2 regions of the Alloalcanivorax venustensis genome follow, and region 1 is predicted to be linked to the other one. Evidence: predicted binding sites of a transcription regulator. Region 1 holds the regulator's gene; the other holds the start of a gene.
What was found. The regulator sigma-54, encoded in region 1, starts transcription at its own class of promoters, with help from an activator protein. The targets are predictions, from matches to a motif close to TGGCACNNNNNTTGCTNT.

Region 1 (7,254 bases):
CGCGCAACCTGAAACTGATGGCCTTCGACGTGGACGGCGTGCTCACCGACGGCCGCCTCTATTACGGCCCCGACGGCGAAGCGCTCAAGGTGTTCAATACCCTGGACGGCCACGGCCTCAAGAAACTGGCCGCCAGCGGCGTCACCCTGGCGCTGATCACCGGCCGCGACACGCCCATGGTGGCCCGCCGGGCCGCCGAGCTGGGCATCCAGCATGTGATCCAGGGCCGCGAGGACAAGGGCGTGGCGCTGGCCGACCTGGCCGCCTCGCTGGGCGTGACCGCCCGCGAAACCGGCTACGCCGGCGACGACGAACCGGACGTGCCGGCCCTGCAGTGGGCGCAGATCGCCTTCGCCCCCGCCAGCGGCCACGACTGCGCGCGGGCGGCGGCCGACCACGTGACCCGCAACCGAGGCGGCGAAGGCGCGGTGCGCGAGATCTGCGACGCCCTTCTCGAACACCGGGGTGACGCGTGAAACGGCAGGGCCTGCTCAGCGCCTCAGGCATCCTGCTGCTGGGCCTGATCGTGCTGATGACCCTGCACGAGTGGGACAACCCCCTGGAGGAGGATCGCGAGGCGTTTCTCAACGCGCCGATGATCATCGCCGACCGGATCGTCGCCAAGGCCTACGATGAAGAGGACGGCCGGGTGCAGTACCGCCTGGTGGCGGATCACCTGGAGCAGTACGAACGGGACGCGCTCACCACCCTCACCGAACCGGTGTTGCGCATGGACAACAGCAACGGCCTGTGGACGATCCAGTCCCGCCGTGGTGAAGTGCGCGACAACGGTGACCTGATTGTCTTCACGGACCAGGTGGAAGCGCGCAGCGAAAGCAACGGCGTCACCCTGGACACCGAGGAACTGCAGTACCACAACGACACTAACCGCGTGGTCTCCCCCGGCGAGCTCGCCATGCGCCACCGCGACGGCCGCACCCGCGCCGGCGCCATGGAAAGCGATCTGACCAGCGGCGAAATGACACTCAAGCAAGGAGTGGTAAGTGAATTCACAGGCAGCACGGAATAGGTCCGCCCTGGGCAAGGCTCTGCTGGCTCTGGCGTTGACCGCGCTGACCGCCGGCGCCGCCGCCCAGCAGCCCACCGGCCCGGTGGAGGTGAGCGCCGATGAGGCCACCTTCGAACAGAGCGCCGGCACCGGCGTGTATCGCGGCAACGCCGAGCTGATCCAGGGCAAGCGGCGCCTGAACGCGGATGTGATCCGCCTGTTCACCGAGAACAATGAACTGATGCGGGTGGAAGCCACCGGGTCGCCGGTGCGCATGGTGGAAGGCAAGGAATTGAACGCCCGCGCCGACAAGCTGGTCTACGACCTGGCGCAGCGCAGCCTGGTGCTCACCGGCAACGCCCGCGTCACCCACCAGGGCAACACCTTCGAAGGCGCCAAGGTGGAGTACAACCTGGATTCGCGCCGCGTGGACGCCAGCAGCGAAGGCGACAAGCGGGTCCGCCTGGTGATCCCGGCCAAGAACGCCGAGCAGGCCAGCGAGGACGCCGAGCCGGAGGAGCAGGACAACGGCGAACCGGCCCAGGACGCCCCGGCCGCGCAATCCGACAATGCGGAGACCCCCTGAGATGGCACATCTGAGCGCCCATAACCTGGCCAAGAGCTACAAGAGCACCCGCGTCATCGAGGACGTCTCCCTGGAAGTGGAAGCCGGCCAGATCGTCGGTCTGCTGGGCCCCAACGGCGCCGGCAAGACCACCTGCTTCTATATGATCGTGGGCCTGGTGGCCGCCGACGCCGGCCGCATCGAGATCAACGGCAACGACATCACCCACCTGCCCATGCACGGCCGGGCCAAACGCGGCATCGGCTACCTGCCCCAGGAGGCGAGCATCTTCCGCCGCCTCACCGTGGAGCAGAACATCATGGCGATCCTGGAAACGCGCAAGAGCCTCAGCAAGGCGGAGCGCAAGGAGCAGCTGGAGAAACTGCTGCAGGAATTCCACATCGACCATATTCGCGACAGCATGGGCATGAGCCTGTCCGGCGGCGAGCGGCGGCGCGCGGAGATCGCCCGCGGCCTGGCCACGGACCCGGACTTTATTCTGCTGGATGAGCCCTTCGCCGGGGTCGACCCGATCTCCGTGAACGACATCAAGAGCATCATCCGCCATCTCAAGGACCGCGGCATCGGCGTGCTGATCACCGACCACAACGTCCGCGAGACCCTGGATATCTGCGACACCGCCTATATCGTCAGCACCGGCCATATCATCGCCGACGGCGACGCCGACACCATTCTCGGCAACCAGCAGGTGCGCGACGTCTACCTGGGCGCCGATTTCCGGCTCTAGTGGCGACAAAAGCGGCGGCGGGCGCCGCCGCGCCTTGCGCACCGCCCAAACCCTTGCATATAGTGGACGCCTTCCCGCCGCATCGCCCTACACCCTTCCGCCGGACAACACAATAGCTGGCATGATTATTGCTTAATTTCGATTGATGCTGCTATGCTCCAACCCTCGGGATCGAGCAACCAGACACGCAGCATGAAACCCTCCTTACAGCTTCAAATCGGCCAGCAGCTGACCATGACGCCCCAGCTGCAGCAGGCAATCCGCCTGCTGCAGCTGTCGACGCTGGACCTGCGCCTGGAGATCCAGCAGGCGGTGGAGACCAACCCGCTGCTGGAAATGGAGGAAGGCGCCGAGGATTTCAGCGCCGATGACGGCGAGTACGACGCCGACGCCGACCTGGATGTGGAGCGCAGCGACGCCCTGGAAGACCTGGTGGACGGCCCGGTGGAGACCGACAGCGACTGGGACGACCTCTACGTGGGCCAGAGCAGCCCCGGCGGCGAGAGCGAGGACGCCGACGCCTGGCAGCAGCGCCACGCCAACCCGGACACCCTGATCAGCCACATGGAGTGGCAGCTCAACCTGACGCCGATGAGCGACCGGGACCGGGTGATCGCCCAGATCATCATTGAAGCCCTGGACGAGCGCGGCTTCGTCACCGTGCCCCTGGAAGACCTGGTCACCACCGCCCATAACGAAATCGCCGACCCGGACGACCCGGTGGAAGACGATGAAGTGGTGGCGGTGCTGCACCGGCTGCAACAGTTCGACCCGGTCGGCGTGGCCAGTCGCGACCTGGCCGAGTGCCTGGGCGTGCAGCTGGCCCAGCTGCCCGAGGACACCCCGCATCTGGACCACGCCCGGGCGGTGCTGGCGCACCAGACGCTGCTGGAAAAACACGATTACGCCGGCCTGCGGCGGGCGCTGGGCGCCACCGAGGAAGCGCTGCTGGCGGCCATGGCCCTGCTGCGCGGCCTGGATCCGGCCCCGGGCCAGCAGATCGGCGGCGAGAGCGCCGATTACGCGGTCCCCGACGTGGTGGTCAGCGCCCACAAGGGCGGCTGGCGGGTGGCGCTCAACGAGGCGGTGCTGCCGCGCGTCAACCTCCACGCCCAGTACGCGCAGATGGCCCGCCAGGTGGGCGGCGAGGACGGCCAGTACCTGCGTAACTGCATGCAGGAGGCCAAATGGTTCCTGAAAAGCCTGCAAAGCCGCCACGATACCCTGCTGAAAGTGGCCAGCCGCATCGTCGAGGTGCAGCAGGACTTCTTCAACTACGGTGAAGAGGCGATGAAACCGCTGGTCCTGGCGGACATCGCCGAGGCCGTGGGCATGCACGAGTCCACCATCAGCCGGGTCACCAACCAGAAATTCATGCTCACGCCCAAGGGCGTGTTCGAGCTGAAATATTTCTTCTCAAGTCACGTCGACACGGACGGCGGCGGTGAGTGTTCCTCCACCGCCATTCGTGCCATCATTAAGAAGCTGGTCGCCGCCGAGAGTCCTCGCAAGCCGCTCAGCGACAACAAGCTGGCGAGCTTGCTGAATGATCAGGGGATCAAGGTGGCGCGCCGCACGGTCGCCAAATATCGCGAGGCGATGCGCATCCCGTCCTCGAGCGCCCGCAAGCGTTTGGTGTAGGCGCGCGGAGGATGGGTCTTAACGAGGTATAGGAGCCAGCCATGCAAATAAACATCAGTGGTCACCACCTGGATATCACCGACGCCCTGCGTGACTATGTGGACGAAAAGTTCGCCAAACTGGAGCGCCATTTCGATCAGATCACCAGCATTCAGGTGATCCTGTCTCCGGAGCCCAAATCCCACAAGGCCGAATCCACCATCCACATCTCCGGCGCCGACGTGTTCGCCACCGCCCACGCGGACGACATGTACGCGGCCATTGATGCGCTGACCAACAAGCTGGACCGGCAAATCCTCAAACACAAAGAGAAGACGGTGGACCGTAAACACGGTCATTAACCCTATGCGAGTACGTGAATTGCTCAGCGAAGACCGCACCTATAACGACGTGTCGGTCACCAGTAAAAAACGGTTGCTCGATCAGATCGCCCAGCTGGCCGCGGCCAGCTGCGGCGGCCTCAACGAGCAGGAAGTGTTCGACGCCCTGGTGGCCCGGGAAAAACTCGGGTCCACCGGCATCGGCGAGGGCATCGCCATTCCCCACTGCCGGCTGGGCCACTGCGAGGGCGCGGTGGGCCTGCTGTTGAAGCTGGAAGACGCGGTGGACTTCGACGCCGTCGACGGGCGCCCGGTGGATCTGGTGTTCGTGCTGCTAGTGCCGGAGCAGAACCCGGAACAGCACCTCAAGACACTCAGCCATCTGGCCAGCCTGTTCAACGACGATGACTACCGCAGCGACCTGCGACGGGCCCACAGCAACCAGCAGTTGTTCCAGGTGGCGGTGGAATCGGAAGCGGAACTACGCCTCGCGTCCTAGCCCTTACCGGTTGCCCCCTTATGAAGCTCACCATTCTCAGCGGCCGCTCCGGGTCGGGTAAAACCACCGCCCTGCAGGCCCTGGAGGACCACGGTTACTATTGCGTGGACAATCTGCCCCTGGGGCTGTTGCCCACCCTCACCGAACAGCTCGACACCGAGGAACACGCCCCCGAGCGGGTGGCGGTGGGCGTGGACGCGCGCAACCTGCCCCGCCAGCTGCTGGCGTTCAAAAGCATCATCAAGGCACTGAAAAACCAGCAGGTGGAGACCGAGGTGATCTTCCTCGACGCCGACCCGGGCACCCTGCTGGAGCGCTTCAGCGCCACCCGCCGCCGCCACCCGCTGAGCGACGACGACCGCACCCTGGCCGACGCGATTGAGTACGAAGCGCATCTGCTGGCCGACATCCGCATGCTCGCCGATCTGGTGATCGACACCAGCAGCCTGGACGTGCACACGCTGCGCAACCTGATCCGGCAACGGGTGGCCCGCCGCGACGTCAATCTGTCGCTACTGATCGAATCCTTCGGCTATAAAAACGGCCTGCCCCGCGACGCCGACCTGGTGTTCGACGTGCGCGCCCTGCCCAACCCGCACTGGCACAACGAGCTGCGGCCGCTGACCGGCCGCGACGAGCGCATCGCCGAATTCCTGCGCGGGCACCCGGAGAGCGAGCTGATGCTGGAAGACATTTTCCACTTTCTGAACCGCTGGCTGCCCACCTACGCGGCCAACGACCGCAGCTATGTGACGGTGGCCGTGGGCTGCACCGGCGGCCGTCACCGTTCGGTCTATATCACCGAGCAGCTGGCCCACCGGCTGCGTAACCAGGGCGTGCCCTTGCACGTTCGCCACCGGGAGCTGGATGGATGATTGAACAGGACCTGGCCATCACCAACAAGCTGGGCCTGCACGCACGCGCCGCCGCCAAGGTGGTCAGCGTGGCTTCGCGCTACAGCTGCAGTATTCAGGTGATTCACGGAGAACGCCGCATCGACGCCAAGAGCATCATGGGGCTGCTCACGCTGGGCGCCGCCAAAGGCATCACCCTGCGGGTGTGCGTGGACGGCGAGGACGAACAACCGGCCATGGACGAACTCACCGATCTGTTCCAGCGCAAGTTCGACGAAGGCGAATAAAGCTGGGTTGAATCGCGACCTTGTGGGAGCGGGCCTTGCCCGCGAAAGGCAAGCCAGCTTGCCGGCAACGGTTGCCCCGCGGAGTTCCAGAGATTTCTCAGCGATGGCACCGGCGATGTCTCTGGTATCCTGCCGGGCGGCCTAAGCCGCCCTTTCGCGGGCGAGGCCCGCTCCCACAATGAAACACCCACCGTTTTTCAGCCTTTGATCCTCCGGTAACGCGCGGTGATGTAAACTAGCGCGCTGAAGGAGGGAACCATGACCGCAGAACAAACCCGCCACCGCCGCAACCTGAAAACCGTCAACCGGGCACTGGCCAGCGGCGCGCTGTCCGAAGTCCGTCAGGTTTTGAACAATCTGCCAGGCGCGGAAGCCGCCCACCTTCTTGAGTCCTCCCCGCCCCGCGAACGCGAGATCCTCTGGCAACTGCTCAACCAGGAGCAGGAAACCGAGGTGCTGCAGTATCTCGGCGAGGAAGTGCGCGTGGAGCTGCTGCGCGACCTGCCCACCGAAGAGCTGGTGGAGCTGATCGAGGACCTCGACACCGACGATCTGGCCGACCTCCTTCAAGAACTGCCGGAACAGGTCACCAGCCGCGTGTTGGCCGGCCTTGACGCCCAGAACCGGGAACGCCTGGAACAGGTGATGAACTACCCGGAGGACACCGCCGGCGGTCTGATGAACACGGACGTGATCACGGTGCGCCCGGAGATCACCTTCAGTGTGGTGCAGCGCTATCTGCGGCGCCTGGGCGACATCCCCAAGACCACCGACAACCTGCTGGTGGTGAACCGCAAGAACCAGTTCGTCGGCGTACTGCCGCTGACCCGGGTGCTGATTTCCGACCCCGGCACCTCGGTGCGCGAAGCGATGATCACCGATGTGGAAGCGATCCCCGCCACCCAGGACGCCCACGAAGTGGCCAAGCTGTTCGAACGGCTGGACCTGGTGACCGCCCCGGTGGTGGACGAGAACGGCATGCTGGTGGGCCGGATCACCATTGATGACGTGGTCGACGTGATCATGGAAGAAGCCGAGCACTCGCTGATGGGCATGGCCGGCCTGGGCGAGGACGAGGACACCTTCGGCTCGGTGTGGCAGACGGTGCGCCGCCGTGCCCTGTGGCTGGGCATCAACCTGCTCACCGCCCTGGCCGCCTCGGCGGTGATCAGCCTGTTCGAGGACACCCTGGAGAAGGTGGTGGCCCTGGCGGTGCTGATGCCGATCGTCGCCAGCATGGGCGGCATCGCCGGCAGCCAGACCCTGACGCTGGTGATCCGCGCCATGGCACTGGGGCAGGTGCAGGCGGGCAACACCCGCTATCTGCTGAC
Region 2 (7,254 bases), 390 kb from region 1:
TTCGGCCCGGAGCCGGAATTCTTCGTGTTCGATTCGGTACAGTGGAAGTCCGACATGTCCGGCGCCATGTACAACATCTACTCCGAAGAAGCGGCCTGGGTGTCCGCCGATGAGTTCGAGAAGAACAACATCGGTCACCGTCCCGGCGTCAAAGGCGGCTACTTCCCGGTACCCCCGGTGGACAGCCTGCACGACCTGCGTGGCGCCATGTGTTCCGCCATGGAGCAGATGGGCCTGGAAATCGAAGTGCATCACCACGAAGTGGGCACCGCGGGCCAGTGCGAGATCGGTGTGGGCGCCAACACCCTCACCAAGAAAGCCGACGAAGTGCAGATCCTCAAGTACTGCGTGCACAACGTGGCCCACGCCTACGGCAAGACCGCCACTTTCATGCCCAAGCCGCTGATCGGTGATAACGGTTCCGGTATGCACGTGCACATGTCCCTGGCCAAAGACGGCAAGAACCTGTTCGCCGGTGACGAGTACGCGGGCCTGTCCGAAGAAGCGCTGTTCTACATCGGTGGCGTGATCAAGCACGCACGCGCCCTGAACGCCTTCACCAACGGTTCCACCAACTCCTACAAGCGTCTGGTGCCCGGCTTCGAAGCCCCGGTAATGCTGGCGTACTCCGCCCGTAACCGTTCCGCTTCCATCCGCATTCCGTGGGTGAGCAACCCGAAAGCGCGTCGTATCGAGACCCGCTTCCCGGATCCGTCCGCCAACCCGTACCTGTGCTTCGCGGCACTGATGATGGCCGGCCTGGACGGCATCAAGAACAAGATCCACCCGGGCGACGCCATGGACAAGGATCTCTACGATCTGCCGGCGGAAGAAGCCAAGGACATCCCCACCGTGGCGCACACCCTGACCATGGCGCTGGATGCTCTGGAAGCCGATCACGAGTTCCTGACCCAGGGCGACGTGTTCACCAAGGACATGCTGGAAGGCTACATCGAGCTCAAGCGCAGCGAAGTGGAGCGTCTGAACATGACCCCGCATCCGGTCGAGTTCGACATGTACTACAGCTGCTAAGCCTCACGGCTACCGCAGTCCCCGAAAAGCCCGGCCTTCGCGCCGGGCTTTTTTTGTTTGTGCGAGCGGGCCATGCCCGCGAAAGGGTGGCTTTCAGCCACCCGGCGGGATACCAGAGCCCCTCTGGCCGCAGTACAAAGAACCTCTCTGGTATCCTGCCGGCCGGCGTTGCCGGCCTTTCGCTTGCAAGCAAGCTCCTACAAGCCGGGCTCTTAGAGGTGTCGCGATGGATTTTGCGGGCCGGGCCCTTTTTTTGCGGGTACCCCGGAGTCAGAATCAAGGTCAGACCCAACAAGGATGAGACCAATGAAAATCTGGTGGCCCCTATTACTGTGCGTCATGCCACTGCTGGCCGGCGCGCAAACAGAGAATGTCGACCGCCCCGATGAAGCCGGCGGCTCGAAAGGCATCTACCGCACCGTGGACGCCGACGGCAACGTGGTGTTCACCGACAACCCGCCGGACAAGAAGCGCGCCGAGGAAGTGAAGGTGGGCCCCACCAACACCATGGACAGTCCGCCGGTGGAGCGGCGCGCCGCATCCCGGGGCGATGCGCCGCCGGAACCGCCGGAGCCGCCGGATACGGGCTATGAGGCGGTGTCGATCACCGCGCCGGACGCCGGCGCCAACCTGCGCCTTCCCCAGGACAACCCGATCCAGGTTCAGGTATCGCTGTCGCCGTCGCTGAAAAGCGGGCACCGGCTGGTGATTCTCGACAACGGCACGCCGCTTGAGGGCACCGCCATGGACTTTCCCAATCCCGGCGAGCACACCCTGGTGGCGCAGGTGCGTGACGGCGACGGCACAGTGCTGATCGAGTCCGAGCCGGTGCTGTTCTACGTGATGCGTACCACCGCCGATAGCGGCGGCGGCCAGGGCCAGGGCAAAGGCTCCGCCTTTCCCACCTTCGGTGGCCGGGCCGAACGTGGCGGCTCCGCCACCACCGGCAGCGGCGCCGACCGGGGCGCCGGCGCGGAGCGTGGCGGCGGTGCCGCGGTGGGCGGCAGTGCCCAGCGCGTTATCCGCCCCTCCGACGACTGAACCCGTCTGCACCAAAAGTGTGCACCCTCCCGCCATACCTCCTAGACTGCACCGTGAAGGACACGTCCTCCACCCGCCTGCTGCCCTGTGAAGGCGCTCTCACGGGTGGCCTGATAATTGCTTATGCCCTGTTATGGCCCGAACTATGACGACAGACACGGTGCTGCAAAAACGGCTGCTGGATCATCTCCGTACCGCGGTAATGATGCTCGACGGCGACCTGCGCGTGCGCTACCTCAATCCGGCGGCGGAAATGCTGCTGGCCACCAGTGCCTCTCGAATAATCGGGCAGCGGTTGCCGGAGTACTTTTTCGATGACGAGGACGCGCGGGGTGCCCTGCAACAGTGCATGGACGAGGGGCACCCGTTCACCCGCCGCGAAGCCCGGCTCAACGTGGCGCCGGGGCAGCAGGCGATGGTCGATTACAGCGTCAGCCCGATCCATGAGCGTGGCCAGAACATGGCGCTGCTGGTGGAGATGCAGTCCCTGGACCGGCTGCTGCGTATTACCCGGGAGGAGGGGCTGATGCACGCCCACCAGGCCACCCGCGCGCTGGTGCGTGGCGTCGCCCATGAGATCAAGAACCCCCTGGGCGGTATCCGCGGCGCCGCCCAGCTGCTCGAGCGGGCGCTGCCGGATCCGGAACTGGCGGAGTACACCCGGGTGATCATCGACGAGGCGGACCGCCTGCGCTCGGTGGCGGACCGGATGCTGGGCCCGCGTAAGCCGCCGGCGTTCGCGCCGGTCAATATTCACGAGTGCCTGGAGCATGTGCGCCAGTTGTTGCTGGCGGAGTACCCGGAAGGGGTGCTGCTGCGCCGCGATTACGACGTCAGCCTGCCGGAAGTGATCGCCGACCGGGACCAGCTGATTCAGGTGCTCCTGAACCTGATGCGCAACGCCATGCAGGCGTTGCTGGAAGCCGGCACCGAGGACGCCCGCGTGGTGATGCGCACCCGCGCGCTGCGCCAGTTCACCATCGGCGTGCAGCGCCACCGGCTGGTGCTGCGGGTGGACATCGAAGACAACGGCCCGGGGATCTCCCAGGAGCTCCAGGAAACGATTTTTTATCCCATGGTCAGCGGCCGGGCCAACGGCTCGGGGCTGGGGCTGTCCATCGCCCAGTCGATCATCAGCCAGCACCAGGGTCTGATTGAGTGCGACAGCGAGCCCGGGCGCACCTGTTTCAGCCTGCTGCTGCCCATGGAACCGGTGGATACAACGGAGAGCAAAGGATCATGACCGCAACCATTTGGGTGATCGACGACGACCGCTCCATTCGCTGGGTGCTGGAAAAGGCGCTCGGCCAGGAAGGCTACCAGCCGGTATGTTTTGAAGACGCCGACGAGGCCCTCAACCGCCTCGACGAGGGCGGCGCCGAGCCCGACGTGCTGATTTCCGATGTGCGCATGCCGGGCACCGACGGCCTGCGCATGCTCAAGATTCTGCAGCGCAAGAACCCCAATCTGCCGGTGATCATCATGACCGCCCATTCCGACCTGGACTCGGCGGTGGCGTCCTACCAGGGCGGCGCGTTCGAATACCTGCCCAAGCCGTTCGACGTGGACGAGGCGGTGGCACTGGTCAAGCGGGCCATCAAGCACCGCAAGGAGAACGACGAGGAGTTCGTGGCGCCGGCGGCGGAAACGCCCACCGAGATCATCGGCGAGGCGCCAGCCATGCAGGAGGTGTTCCGCGCCATCGGCCGGCTCAGCCACTCCAACGTCACGGTGCTGATCAACGGCCAGTCGGGCACCGGCAAGGAGCTGGTGGCCCGGGCCCTGCACCGCCACTCCATGCGCCGCGAGAAGAACTTCGTGGCGCTGAATATGGCGGCGATCCCCAAGGACCTGATCGAATCGGAACTGTTCGGCCACGAGAAGGGCGCTTTCACCGGCGCCAACAGCCAGCGGGTCGGGCGTTTCGAGCAGTCCAACGGCGGCACCCTGTTTCTCGATGAAATCGGCGATATGCCGCTGGAGGCCCAGACCCGTTTGCTGCGCGTGCTGCAGGAGAATGAGTTCTACCGGGTGGGTGGCACCACGCCGATCCATGTGGACGTGCGCATCATCGCCGCCACCCACCAGGACCTGGAAAAACTGGTGCGCGACGGCGACTTCCGGGAGGACCTGTTCCACCGCCTCAATGTGATCCGCATTCATATTCCGCGTCTCGCCGAGCGCCGCGAGGACATCCCCGCCTTGGCCGGCTATTTTCTCCAGCACGCCGCCCAGGAACTGGGGGTCGACCCCAAGGTGCTGCACAAGGACACCGAAAAATATCTCGCCGCCATGCCCTGGCCGGGCAACGTGCGGCAGCTGGAAAACACCTGCCGCTGGCTGACGGTGATGGCCTCGGGCAGGGAAGTGCTGGTCGACGACCTGCCGCCTGAGCTGCGCCAGAGCGGCAGCAAGCCCACGGAAACCGGTGGCGACTGGCTCAAGTCCCTGCGCCACTGGGCCGACCGGGCCCTGGCCCGTGGCGACCGCGGGATTCTCGAGCAGGCGGTGCCGGAGTTCGAGCGCACCATGATCGAAGTGGCCCTGCAGCACACCGGCGGCCGCAAACGGGACGCGGCGGCGCTGCTCGGCTGGGGCCGCAACACCCTTACCCGCAAGATCAAGGAGCTGGACATGGAAGCGGAGTTCAGCGGCGACGACTAGCAGCTCGGATGCCAGTGGCCCATGAGGGCAGGGCCTGTGCGAGCGGGCCCTCTACTCGCTCAACCCCCGCGCCTCCAGATCCACCAACACCCAATCCCCACCCGCTTCGCGCCAACGACTCCGCACCCGGAAACTGTCCGCGTCCTCCGGCAGCGTGGCGCGACCGCCCCACACCAGAGCGTTGAACGTGACCTCCGCCTCGCGCAGCGTCACCGGATCAAGCGCCACGTCCACGTTGAGAAAACTGACCTGGCGCTTGGGGTAGCGCAGGAACACCCCCACCAGACGGCGGCCGGCCGCTTTGCGGTCCAGGTCCCGGTAGCGGAAATCCGCCGCCAGCCGGTCCATCACCGCGCCCATGTCGCCGCCTTCCAGGCCGCTTTCCAGTTCCGCCACGGCCTCGCGCAGGGCCGCTTCCGGCGGCGGCGTCTCGCAGCCGGTGAGCAGCGGTTGCAGGGCCACCAGCAGACAGTATGCTGTCAGCCGAGCCCAGCGGCGGATGTCACCCATGTCATTATTCCCCCCAATCGAGCCCTACCATCGCCAGTACCTGGATGTGGGCGACGACCATTTATTGTATGTGGAGCAGAGCGGCAACCCGGACGGTGAGCCGGTGGTGGCCCTGCACGGCGGCCCCGGCGGCGGCAGCTCGCCGTTGCTGCGGCGGCTGTTCGACCCGCAACGCTACCGCATCGTGGTGTTCGACCAGCGCGGCGCCGGGCGCAGCCGCCCCTACGCCAGCACCGAGCATAACACTCTGCCGGATCTGGTCGCCGACCTGGAGCGCATCCGCGAGCACCTGATGATTCCCCGCTGGCGGGTGGTGCTGGGCGGCTCCTGGGGCGTCACCCTGGCGCTGGCTTACGCCCTGGATTTCCCTTCGCGGGTGGCGTCGCTGGTGTTGCGCGGCGTGTTCCTGTGCCGGCAACAGGACATCGACTGGCTCTATACCGACCGGGGCGCGGCGCGCTTTTACCCGGACCTGTGGGCGCGCCTGCTGGAAGCGCTGCCGCCCGGCGAGGGCGACCTGGTCACCCGTTATCACCGCGCCTTGCCGGGGCCGGACGGCGAACGTCTGGCCCGCGAGTGGACGCTCTGGGAAGCGCGTCTGTCGAGCCTGGATCCGCCGCCGGAGATCAACGTCGACCACAACGCCCGCGCCATGGCGCAGCTGGAAACCCATTACTTCGTCAACGGCGGCTTTCTGGAACGCCCGATTCTGCCCCGCGCCGGCGCGCTCACCTGCCCGGTGGAGATCGTGCACGGCCGCTATGACATGGTGTGCCCGCCGGAGCAGGCCTGGCTGCTGCACCAGGCGCTGCCTGACAGCCGGCTCAACTGGGTGCCGGCGGCGGGGCACAGCAGCGCCGAGCCGGCCATCGCCGAGGCGCTGGTGGCGGCGGTCAGCCGCCTGGGTCGGCGGGGCTGAGAATCAGCAGGTAGTCGTGGCGGGCGTTATACACCGGCAGCGGTCGGCTGGACGGCTCGTCGCTCTGGTAGTCCACCTGGGCCTCGGTGGTGCCGTTGAACCGCAGTATCCGCCCCTCGTCGTCGGCGGCCAGGGTCCAGCCCGGCGTAAGCCCGGCGCGCAGCCGTTCCAGCGGCCACAGCGCCAGCTGCAGATCGGCGATCAGATCGTCGGCGGATATCGCCGGCGGCAGCCGCGGGGTGCGGCGAACCTGCAGGCGCTTCTGCTGGTAGCGCATTTCCACCATCAGTTCGTCACGCTCATTGGTGATCACGATATGGGTGCTGTCCGGCGTCAGGCTGAAGCGGGCCCGGGCGGCATGGATGTCGTCGCCGACGCGCATTTCCAGGCCCCGCTGAATCTCCCGGTACTCGCCGAACGGCGGCGCCGGAAGGCGGCTGCCTTCGTCGGGCGGCGCCCATAACTGGCAGCCGAAGAGTGACACGAGCAGGGCGATGAGAAACAGCGGTCGGTGCGGCATAGGCCTCAATAGCAGTGGGAACCAGAACCGATTATGGTGCGCCCATAACGGACGGGCAATGATGGCCCGGCGATCGGGTTCAAGGCGTGCAAATTAAGGAGGCCGGGTGAGAGTTTTATTGCAGCGGGTAACGTCGGCGGAAGTGCGGGTTTCCGGCCGGGTGGTCGGCGCGATCGATTCCGGGCTTCTGGCGTTCGTGGGCATGGAGCGTGGCGATGACGACGCCAGCGTGGAACGGATGGCCGGCCGGATCGCCGGCTACCGGATGTTCGCCGATGAGCAGGGCAGGATGAACCGCAGCGTGCGCGATGTCGGCGGCTCGGTGCTGCTGGTGTCGCAGTTCACCCTGGCGGCGGACACCGGGAAAGGCCTGCGGCCCAGTTTTTCCCGGGCCGCGGAGCCTCAGGAGGCTCGGCGCCTGTGCGATGCGCTGGCCGCCGGCCTGCGTGATACGGGGCTGCCGGTCGCCGAGGGGGAATTCGGCGCCGATATGCAGGTGAGCCTGGTCAACGACGGGCCGGTAACCTTCCTTATCAATCTGTGACGCCGTTGCTGTCCCCTTATGTTG

Region 2: a site for sigma-54 is predicted at 2,180-2,197, ahead of glnL (nitrogen regulation protein NR(II)). Genes of this name have one in related genera too.

The regions. Positions count from the first base shown of each region.
Region 1 covers NZ_CP179934.1:3,188,433-3,195,686, forward strand. The annotation lists gene ACMG4O_RS14935 (KdsC family phosphatase) at 18-476, shown strand; gene lptC (LPS export ABC transporter periplasmic protein LptC) at 473-1,030, shown strand; gene lptA (lipopolysaccharide transport periplasmic protein LptA) at 1,005-1,595, shown strand; gene lptB (LPS export ABC transporter ATP-binding protein) at 1,597-2,322, shown strand; gene ACMG4O_RS14955 (RNA polymerase factor sigma-54) at 2,515-3,963, shown strand; gene hpf (ribosome hibernation-promoting factor, HPF/YfiA family) at 4,005-4,304, shown strand; gene ptsN (PTS IIA-like nitrogen regulatory protein PtsN) at 4,309-4,782, shown strand; gene rapZ (RNase adapter RapZ) at 4,803-5,657, shown strand; gene ACMG4O_RS14975 (HPr family phosphocarrier protein) at 5,654-5,923, shown strand; gene mgtE (magnesium transporter) at 6,182-7,254, shown strand, end outside.
Region 2 covers NZ_CP179934.1:137,589-144,842, reverse strand. The annotation lists gene glnA (glutamate--ammonia ligase) at 1-1,032, shown strand, start outside; gene ACMG4O_RS00670 (DUF4124 domain-containing protein) at 1,339-2,073, shown strand; gene glnL (nitrogen regulation protein NR(II)) at 2,219-3,316, shown strand; gene ntrC (nitrogen regulation protein NR(I)) at 3,313-4,737, shown strand; gene ACMG4O_RS00655 (nuclear transport factor 2 family protein) at 4,789-5,247, opposite strand; gene pip (prolyl aminopeptidase) at 5,246-6,166, shown strand; gene ACMG4O_RS00645 (DUF3261 domain-containing protein) at 6,141-6,686, opposite strand; gene dtd (D-aminoacyl-tRNA deacylase) at 6,793-7,230, shown strand.